Regions from separate parts of the Methylorubrum sp. B1-46 genome, predicted to be linked through region 2. Evidence: predicted binding sites of a transcription regulator. Region 2 holds the regulator's gene; each other region holds the start of a gene.
The links. The regulator LexA, encoded in region 2, represses DNA repair genes until DNA is damaged. The targets are predictions, from matches to a motif close to TGTTCNNNNTGTGTTCNG.

Region 1 (3,273 bases), 1.8 Mb from region 2:
CGTCTCGACGATGCGGGAGGCCTCGACGGTCGCGAGCTTGTCCTTGGTCTGGCCCTGGAACTCGGGCTCGCGGATGAAGACCGAGAGCATCGAGGCGCAGGTCGCCATCACGTCGTCGGTGGTCACCGACGTCATGCGCTTGGCCTGGTTCACGCGCTCGGCGTGTTCGCGTAGCGCCCGCAGCAGCGCGACGCGCAGGCCGGATTCATGGGTGCCGCCTTCCGGCGTCGGGATCGTATTGCAGTAGGAATGCGAGACGCCGTCATCCGCCACGGTCCAGGCCACCGCCCATTCGAGCGAGCCGTGCGAGCCGGGCTTGGTCACCTTGCCGGAGAAGATGGAATCGAGAACGAGCTCCTTCCCCTCGATGTCGCGGGCGAGATAGTCCGACAAACCGCCGGGAAAGCGGTGCACGGCCTCGGCCGGCACGTCGTCGAGCCCTTCGAGCAGGGCCGGAGCACAGCGCCAGCGGATCTCGACGCCGCCGAACAGATAGGCCTTGGAACGGGCCATCTTGAACAGGCGGCGCGGGTCGAACTTCAGCGAGCCGAAGATCTGCGCGTCGGGGTGGAAGCGCACCCGTGTGCCGCGCCGGTTCTGCACCCGGCCGACCGTTTCCAGCCCGCCCTGCGCGTGGCCGCGGGAAAAGGTCTGACGGTAGAGGGTCTGGTTGCGGGCGACCTCGACCTCCAGCACGTCCGAGAGCGCGTTGACGACCGAGATGCCGACGCCGTGCAAGCCGCCGGACGTCTCGTAGACCTTCGAGTCGAATTTTCCGCCCGCGTGCAGCGTGGTCATGATGACTTCGAGCGCGGATTTTCCCGGAAATTTCGGATGGGGATCGACGGGAATGCCGCGGCCGTTATCGGTGACGACAAGGGCGCCACTCTCCTCCAGCTCCACCTCGATGAAGCTTGCATGGCCCGCGACCGCCTCGTCCATGGAGTTGTCGATCACCTCGGCGAAGAGGTGGTGCAGCGCCCGCTCGTCGGTGCCGCCGATATACATGCCCGGCCGGCGCCGCACCGGCTCCAGCCCCTCCAGCACCTCGATCGCCGAGGCGTCGTAACCGGCCTCCACCGTTTCCGGCACGGGGGCCGGCTGCGGTGCCACGGGGGTGAGGCGACGGCGGCGCTCGGCCTCCGCGGCGGGCGGCTTGCTCCCCGGCCCGAACAGGTCGCGCGCCGGATCGCTCACGCGACGGCTCCTCGAAACGGGTCGGAGACGGGCTGCATGGCTCTTCATAACCTCGTTGTATAGGAACAAACAGGAAACAAAAAGCCTCCCGTCCGCTTCCGCCGGTCGCAGTATCACAGGGACCGGCCGTGTTCGAAGTCCGACCGTCGCGATCCGGTCCGCACGCTGTCATCTCAGTGATGCGGGTGGATGGTTAAGACGGTCTCACGAAGCCTGCGGCGGGCAGCGAACCTGCAGCAAGACGTTGAGGAGCGCGGCCCAGGATGCCTGCGGGAACAGAGAATGGTTTCCGGACGTTAACTCAGCAAGGTCAGCTTGACCGTAAGGGAGCCACGCCGATGACCCCCGCCACCGCCCAAGCGCGTCACCTCTCCCTCATGCGCCTGGAACAGGCGGCAGGCCAAGCGTTCGGCTATTCCGATGAGTCCGAGCCGGCGACTGCCCGCTTGACGCTTCTGCTCTCATCGTCGGGCTTTGCCATCGCCACGGTTGCGACGGCTCTGGCGGCCACCATCACCTATCTCGTCTGATCGGCTTCTCCCGCGAAGCCGCGATCACGCCGCCGCGGGCATTGCGCAGAGACGGATGTCGCGCGCCAGCGCGTCGACCCGCGCCGGGTCCGAATCCCAGGCGAACATGAAGCGGGATGCCCCGCCGATGAAACCGTAGAACTGCCAGCCGCGGGCGCGCAGCCCCTCCTGCACTGCTGCGGGTAGGTTCAGGAATACGCCGTTGGCCTCCACCGGCGCCGCGAGCGTGATGCCCGGCACATCGGCAATCCCGCGCACGAGGCGCCGGGCGCAGTCGTTGGCGTGGCGGGCATTGTCTAGCCACGCGCCGCTCTCCAGCATGCCGACCCAGGGCGCCGAGAGGTAGCGCATCTTGGAGGCGAGCTGGCCCGCCTGCTTGCAGCGATAATCGAAATCCTCCGCGAACCCGCGATCGAAGAAGATCACGGCCTCGCCCACCGCCATGCCGTTCTTGGTCCCGCCGAAGCAGAGCACGTCGACGCCGGCCTTCCAGGTCAGCGCGGCCGGGCTCGCATCGAGCGAGGCGCAGGCATTGGCGAAGCGGGCACCGTCCATGTGAAGGCGCAGGCCCGCGGCGCGGCAGACCTCGGCGACCGCGGCGATCTCGTCCGCGGTGTAGACCCGCCCGGTCTCGGTCGCCTGGGTCAGCGTCACCGCCCTCGGCTTCGGGAAATGGATGTCGCTGCGCTTGCCCGCGATCGTCCGCACGAGATCGGGCGTCAGCTTGCCGTCCTCGGTCGCGGCGGTCAGCAGCTTCGAGCCGTTGGAGAAGAATTCCGGCGCGCCGCACTCGTCGGTCTCGATATGGGCCGAGTCGGCGCAGATCACGCTGTGATAGGATTGGCAGAGCGAGGCCAGGGCGAGCGAGTTCGCCGCCGTGCCGTTGAAGACGAAGAAGACCTCGCAATCGGTCTCGAACAACTGGCGAAACCCGTCGGCGGCTGCCTGCGTCCAGGAATCGGCGCCGTAAGCCGGCGCGTGGCCGGCATTGGCCGCATGCATCGCGTCCCATGCCTCGGGACAGATCCCGGCATAGTTGTCGCTGGCGAATTGCTGCTCGGCCACGGCGGGCTCCGGCTCTGTTGCGTGAAAAGCGAAAGGCCGGACAGTGAACGCACCGCCCGGCCTCACGATAGGATTGTGTGCTCGCCGATCGATGTTGGCACCCCGTCCCGCCGATCCAGCGAACGGGATGCCCCGGTGCGTCAGGCCGCGGCCAGCGCCATCGACATCGATTCCTTCTTCATCAGCTCGCGATAGAAGCCGTCGAGGTGGGTGAGCTTCTCCGGCGAGCCGTCCTGGATGATCTTGCCGCCTTCCAGCACGACGATCCGGTCAAAATCCTTCAGCGTCGACAGGCGGTGGGCGATGGCGATGACGGTGCGACCCTTCATCAAATTAGCGAGCGCGGCGCGGATCGCCTCCTCGGACTCGGCGTCGAGCGCCGAGGTGGCCTCGTCGAGGAGTAGGATCGGCGAATCCTTCAGGATCGCGCGGGCAATCGCGATGCGCTGGCGCTGGCCGCCCGAAAGCTTCACGCCGCGAT
Region 2 (3,273 bases):
CGATGCTGGGCGTGACCGCCTACTGCGCCTTCTCGGGCTGGGACGTCGCCGCCGAGCGGGCGTTGATCATGACGTTGGTGATGCTCGGCGCGATCCTCGTCGATCGTCCGGCGCTTAGCATGCGCAATCTCGCGCTTGCCGCGATCCTGGCGCTGGCCCGCGAGCCGGAAGCACTGCTCGGCCCGAGCTTCCAGATGTCGTTCGGGGCGGTGGCCGGTCTGATCGCCTGCGCGCCGCTCATCGACGGGCGCGTCTTCCGGACCGACAGCCCGTCCCGCATCGCGCGGGCCGCGTCGTGGGTCGCGACGGCGGTGGTGGGCACGCTGGCAACGACTTTGGTGGCACAGATCGCCACCGCGCCGTTCGCGACCTACCACTTCCAGACCGTGCAGCCCTTCGGCCTGGTCGGCAATGCGCTGACCCTGCCGCTCGTCTCGCTCGCGGTGATGCCCGCGGCGGTGCTCGGGATGCTGGCCTATCCCTTCGCCCTCGATCGCCCTGTCTGGTGGCTGATGGGGCTTGCGGTGCGGGGCATGCTCGAAATCTCGGCCTGGATCGCCGGGTTTGGACAGGCCAACATGGTGTTGCCCGCCTTCGGGACCGGCGCCCTGGTGCTGCTCGCCGCTGCCCTCCTCCTCGCGACCCTGCCGGTGTCGCGGCTGCGGCTGCTTGCCCTCGTGCCGGCGGGACTCGGTGTTGCGCTCGCCGCGAGTCCGATCCGCTACGACATCTATATCGACCGCGACGGAGCCGGCGCCGCAATCCGCGGCCAGGACGGGCACCTCGTCGTCCTCGGGCGTCCGCCCGGCTTCGTGCTGGAACAATGGCTGAAGGCCGATGGCGACGGGCGCCGCCCGGATGCGGTCACCGGAGCCACCGGGCCGCGCTGTGACCGTCTCGGCTGTATCCTCGCGGCCATCGACGGAAGCACCGTCGCCCTCGTCACCGACAAGCGCGCCTTTGCCGAGGATTGCGCGCGGGCCGTCATTCTGATCACCCGCCTGCGCGCGCCATCGGGTTGTGCCGCATCGTTGATCGTGGACCGCAGCTTCCTCTCGGCGCGAGGTGCCACCGCGATCCGCCTCGGGGCGGCCGAGCCGGAGGTCGTCACCGCGCGCGGAACCGGCCCGCCGAAGCCTTGGCAGCCCAAACCCGCCAGCGTGGCGACGCCAGCGGCTCCGTCGCCGTCACAAACATTCGGTGACCCCGGTGCGGCGGATCCGTCGGACCCGCCGCCTGGCGAAACGCCTCAGTAGCGGCGTACGAGGCTGACGAGCTTGCCCTGGATGCGCACCCGGTCGGGCCCGAGCACGCGGGTCTCGTAGGACGGGTTGGCGGCCTCGAGCGCGATCGAGGAGCCGCGGCGGCGCAGGCGCTTGAGGGTCGCCTCCTCGTCGTCGATCAGCGCCACGATGATGTCGCCGTTATTGGCGGTATCCTGCTTGTGGATCACCACGAGATCACCGTCGAGGATGCCGGCCTCGATCATCGAATCACCGCGCACTTCCAGCGCGTAGTGTTCGCCGCCCGAGAGGAAATCGGGGGACATCGAGATCGAGTGGCTCTGGCTCTCGATCGCCGAGATCGGCGTGCCGGCGGCGATCCGGCCCATCACCGGGACCATCACCGACTGCCCGTTGCCGTCATGGGCCTGCAGCATCGGCGGCTTCGGCGCGGGCGGCTTGCCCGACAGGCCGCCCTCGACCACGCTTGGAGTGAAGCGGCGCGGCTCCGGGGCCGTTGCCGGCTTGGCCGCCGGCATGTCGGGCATGCGCAGGATCTCGATGGCTCGGGCCCGGTTCGGCAGGCGGCGCAGGAAGCCGCGCTCCTCCAGCGCCATGATCAGGCGGTGGATGCCGGACTTTGATTTGAGATCGAGCGCGTCCTTCATCTCGTCGAAGGACGGCGGCACGCCGCTCTCCTGCATCCTCTGCTGGATGAACTGAAGCAGTTCGAGTTGCTTGCGGGTCAGCATGCGGCACCTGCTGTCGACGGCGGCCGGGGACGCCGCAGAATCATTGAAAACAAAGCGCGAACAGCCTAGACGTTCCTCTCCTGTTCCGCAAGACGAGCGCAGACACGCGAAGGGCGGCGGCACCTTTGCGCCGCCGCCCCTTTTTGCCCCATGAGGGATTCGGATCAGGCTGGGATGACGTCCACAATCTCGTAGGTATCAGGATCGATGATGACGATGTCATCCCCGACCAGGATGAACTGGAGGCCGCGATAGGCCGGCACCAGCGAGAGGATCGCCGGCGGCAGCGGGTGCAGCGAAACCGAGCGCGGGATGGCCGTGCCGACGCGAACCGCGAAGTTCACATTCGTGACCGCCCGGACATTGGAGCGGGTGATCGATTGGCGGAATTCGGTGCGCTGGGTCGAACTCAGGCTTTTGGAGGCGCCGCGGGCTTCCGAGGCAGCCCCGCGGCCGGCTCGCTCGCCGGCCCCCCGCTCGCCAGCCGCGTCGCGGCCGGTGTCACGGTTGCCGCGCTCTCCGGCCGCATCACGGCTCCCCCGGCCGTCGCGCTCGCTGCCGCCATCGCGGCCCGTCTCGTGATTGCTGCGCTCGCCTGATTCTCCCGCGCGGGCCGGGCCGCCGTCTCGGCCGCCGCGCGTGCCGGCCTCTCCCGGCTCGCTGCCGCGTACCGGAGTGCCTGCCGCGCCACCGGTCTCGCCTCCGCGGGTACCGCCGACTTCGCCGCCGCTGCGGGCGCCTCCGGCACCACCCGCCTCACCGGCACCGCCGCGGGGGCCGCTCGCCGCTCCGCCGCCCGCGCCGCCCACACCGCTTCCAGCACCACCGGCGCCTCCGCCTGCGCCGCCGGCTCCCATTCCGGCACCACCGCCCGCGCCACTGCCACCGCCCGCGCCTCCTCCGGCACCACCGGCGCCTCCGCCCTGGGCCAGGGCGGTCGCCGCGCCGAGTACGAGGATCGCGGCCGTCGCTGTACTGCGAAAGAACTTGGTCATGTTCCGTCCCTGTCTTCTGCCGGCCGCCGACGTGGCGCCGAAGCCCGGTCCGCAACGGCGATGTCACGAAAAGCGTTCCCGAAAGACGCAGGAGGAGCAATTGTTCGGGCAAAGCGCCGCGAATGCGCATGGGTTGCCCTAAGACGCTGCCGATTTGCTGCAGTTCGCTGTGCTGTGTGTTTGCAGTCGAGAATGTAGATTGCGATATTTATTTGCGCGTCTGAGCGCTGCCGGAGGTCGAGCCACTGGCATGACGGACACCCGACGGCGCCACGGGCGCGGCATCCCGGCCATCCTCCTCTG
Region 3 (3,273 bases), 2.5 Mb from region 2:
GGTAGGGCGTGCGCGCGAGCTTGAGCAGCGCCGCCATGTTGCCCTTCACGCCGGCGCCGTAGACGAGGACCGGGCGCAGGGCGACCCAGTCGAGACCGGTCTCGGCCAGCGCCTGTTCGGCGGCGAGCTTCGAGCGGCCGTAAGGATCGGTCGGCGCCGGTGCATCCGCCTCGGACAGGGGCGCCGGGGCGCTCGATCCCACCTGCGCCCGGATCGAGGACAGGAAGACGAAGCGGGTAACCCGCGCTCGTTGTGCCGCCTCGGCGAGCTTGTGCGTCGCCTCGGTGTTCGAGTTGCGAAAGTCGTCCTCGGGTGCGCCGGACATGGCGTGGGCGAGCCCGGCCGAATGCACCACCGCATCGACCCCGCTGAGCGCGGCGGCCATGTTCATCGGCCGCGCCAGATCGCCGACCACGGCGCCGCTCGCGCCCTCCGGCACCGCGACCGGCCGGCGCAGCAGTACCCGCACCCGGTAGCCTCGCTCCGAGAGCGCCCGCAGCAGGTGGCGTCCGATGAAGCCGGTGGCTCCCGTCAGCGCGATCAGCTTTCCGCTCACCCGTCATCCCCTCACGCGCTGGAGGCCCGCGGCGTCGCGAACCGGCGCAGCAGCCACCCGACGAGCCCCGCCGCGAGGACGAGGCAGGCGAGCGTGACGGCCCGAGACGGCCAAAGCAAGGTCGCACCCGCGAGCACCGCCAGCGCCGCCTGCACGGCGAAGACCGAGCCGACCACGCTCGGAACGGAGAAGCCGTTGACGGTAGCGACCTGATAATAGTGGCTGCGGTGGGCCTGCCAGACCGGATCGCCCCGCCGCAGGCGCCACAGCAGGGTGAGCGTCGCATCAGCCAGCGGATAGAGCGGCAGGATCAGCGCGGCGGCCAAGCCTCCTTCCAATCCCCCCTGCCCCGCGAGCCGGAACAGCAGCCATGCCACGATCAGCCCGACCGGCAGCGAACCGACATCGCCCATGAACAGCCGCGCCACCGGCCGGTTGAACGGCGCGAAGCCGAGAAGGCCGCCGAGCAGGGCTCCGGCGACCAGCGTCGGCTCGGGGGCATAGCGGCCGGCGAGACCGAGGGCGAACAGGAAGACTAACGGCGGCACGAACTCGGCCAGCGTCATCCAGTCGAGCCCGTCCATGAAATTGACGAGGTTGACGAACCAGAGGCCGGCGAGGATCGCGAAGGCGCGCTCCAGCCCCAGCGGCACGTCCGGGAGCAGGCGGCCCTCGGCGGTGAGCACGACGGCGGCGACCGCGCCGGCCTGGATCACGAGACGGAGCGAGGCCGGCAGCGGCCGGATGTCGTCGACGGCGCCGATGACGGCGAGCACGATCACGGAGAGAGCCAGCACCGGCAGCTCGACGCCCTCGATCGCGATCCCGGTCGGCGCGGCCAGGACTGCCGCCGTGAGCAGCGCCGCGGCGATGATCGCGATCCCGCCGCCCTGGGGCGTCGGCACCCGGTGGCTGGAGCGGGCACTCGGTCGCGCCAATGCGTAGCGCTGCAGCAGCGGCTTCAGCAGCAGGATGAGGCCGGCGGAGAGGAGTGCCGCCAGTGGCACGATCAACAGGGGGGCGAGGGCCATCAGGATTCCCGCTGCGAGAGGCCCCTCCCCCCTCTGCGGGGGAGGGTGCCTGCGGAGCAGGCGGGAGAGGGGCAGCGCGACACTGCCACGCGCGCCCAGGGTCGTTCCAGCGGAAGCGGCGCTCCCCTCTCCCGTCCCTCTGCGGGGGCCACCCTCACCCGCAGAGGGGGGAGGGCTGCTGCGCGGCATCCTTCAAACATTCGCATGTCGTCCGCTCTACCCGCCCGCCCCCGGCCAAGCGAGACCGCGGCGACCGGTCCCAACTTGTTTTGGCCGCAAAGCCACGCGATCCGCGTCGCGTGGTCCGCCGAAAGAGCGGTGGGCGGGCCGCGCGTCCCCGGTCGGCTCGCCTTGCGGGGGCGGGGAGCCGCCGATACGACTTGGCCGCACGCCCCCACCGCTCAAGCCGGCTGTCAAGAATCGCCCGTTGCGCACGCTTTCCCTGGCCCTTGCCCTGGCCCTCGCGATCCTGACGGCCGTGGCGGGCTCCCTCGCCGGCCTCCTCGGGACCACCACCCCCGCCTACGCGGTCGAGGCCGTGCGCGTCACCCTCGACGCGCCCGCCATCGACCTCACGCCGACGATCGAGCGCTACCGCTCCGACGGCGACCTGATCCAGATCTCCACCGCGCCGGGCAAGGACGGCATCGTACGGCGTATCGCGGTCAAGGCGCGCGAGACCGGCGCGCGTCCCGACTGGATGGTGTTCGCACTCACCAACGACACCGACGAACAGATCGACCGCCTGCTGGTCGCCCCCCACTTCCGCCTCGTCGGCTCCGGCGTGATCTGGCCCGATCTCGGCGGCTCGCGCATCGCCGCGATCACCGCGAGCGAGGGCATCCGGCCCGAGCGCGACGAGAGCCTCGACGCCGACCAGTTCCTGATCACCATCGATCCGGGCACCACGGTGACCTACGTCGCCGAGCTCAAAGGCCCGAACATCCCGCAGGTCTACCTCTGGGATCAGGACGCCTACCGCAAGAAGACCTCAGGGCTCACCCTCTACAAGGGCATCATCATCGGCATCGCCGGGCTCTTGGCGCTGTTCCTCACCATCATCTTCGTGGTGAAGGGCGCGATCATCTTCCCCGCCGCCGCCGCGCTCTCCTGGGCGGTGCTGGCCTATGCCTGCATCGATTTCGGCTTCCTGCAGCGGGTGTTTCCCGTCACCGAAGCCGCCGAGCGGATCTACCGGGCCTCCGCCGAGGCGGTGCTCGGCGCGACCCTGCTGGTGTTCCTGTTCGCCTATCTCAACCTGTCGCGCTGGCACGTGCGCTACAGCCACGTCGCCTTCTTCTGGCTCACCTTCCTCGCCGGCCTCGTGGCGCTCGCCGTGTTCGATCCGCCGGTGGCGGCGGGCGTGGCGCGCATCTCGATCGCGGCGGTGGCGGGCGTCGGGCTCCTCCTGATCCTCTATCTCGCCGTCCATAACGGCTACGACCGCGCCATCCTGCTGGTGCCGACTTGGCTACTGCTGCTGGTCTGGGTGGTGGCGGCGGGCTTCGCCATCACCGGGCATATCGGCTCCGACCTCGTGCAGCCGGCGCTCATCGGCGGCCTCGTGCTCATCGTCATGCTGATCGGCTTCACGGTGATGCAGCACGCCTTCGCCGGCGGGGGCCTGAGCCACAGCCTCGTCTCCGACACCGAGCGCCGGGCGCTGGCGCTGACGGGGGCGGGCGA

Region 1: a site for LexA is predicted at 1,259-1,276, ahead of parE (DNA topoisomerase IV subunit B). Genes of this name have one in related genera too.
Region 3: a site for LexA is predicted at 1,842-1,859, ahead of LPC10_RS10355 (glycosyl transferase). Genes of this name have one in related genera too.

The regions. Positions count from the first base shown of each region.
Region 1 covers NZ_CP088247.1:3,344,293-3,347,565, forward strand. Annotated here, with positions in the region: gene parE (DNA topoisomerase IV subunit B) at 1-1,197, opposite strand, end outside; gene LPC10_RS15510 (hypothetical protein) at 1,536-1,727, shown strand; gene LPC10_RS15515 (low specificity L-threonine aldolase) at 1,752-2,792, opposite strand; gene LPC10_RS15520 (ABC transporter ATP-binding protein) at 2,933-3,273, opposite strand, start outside.
Region 2 covers NZ_CP088247.1:5,132,891-5,136,163, forward strand. Annotated here, with positions in the region: gene LPC10_RS23780 (ComEC/Rec2 family competence protein) at 1-1,256, shown strand, start outside; gene lexA (transcriptional repressor LexA) at 1,250-1,975, opposite strand; gene LPC10_RS23790 (DUF1236 domain-containing protein) at 2,140-2,970, opposite strand.
Region 3 covers NZ_CP088247.1:2,220,834-2,224,106, reverse strand. Annotated here, with positions in the region: gene LPC10_RS10360 (NAD-dependent epimerase/dehydratase family protein) at 1-556, opposite strand, end outside; gene LPC10_RS10355 (glycosyl transferase) at 568-1,587, opposite strand; gene LPC10_RS10350 (EAL domain-containing protein) at 2,015-3,273, shown strand, end outside.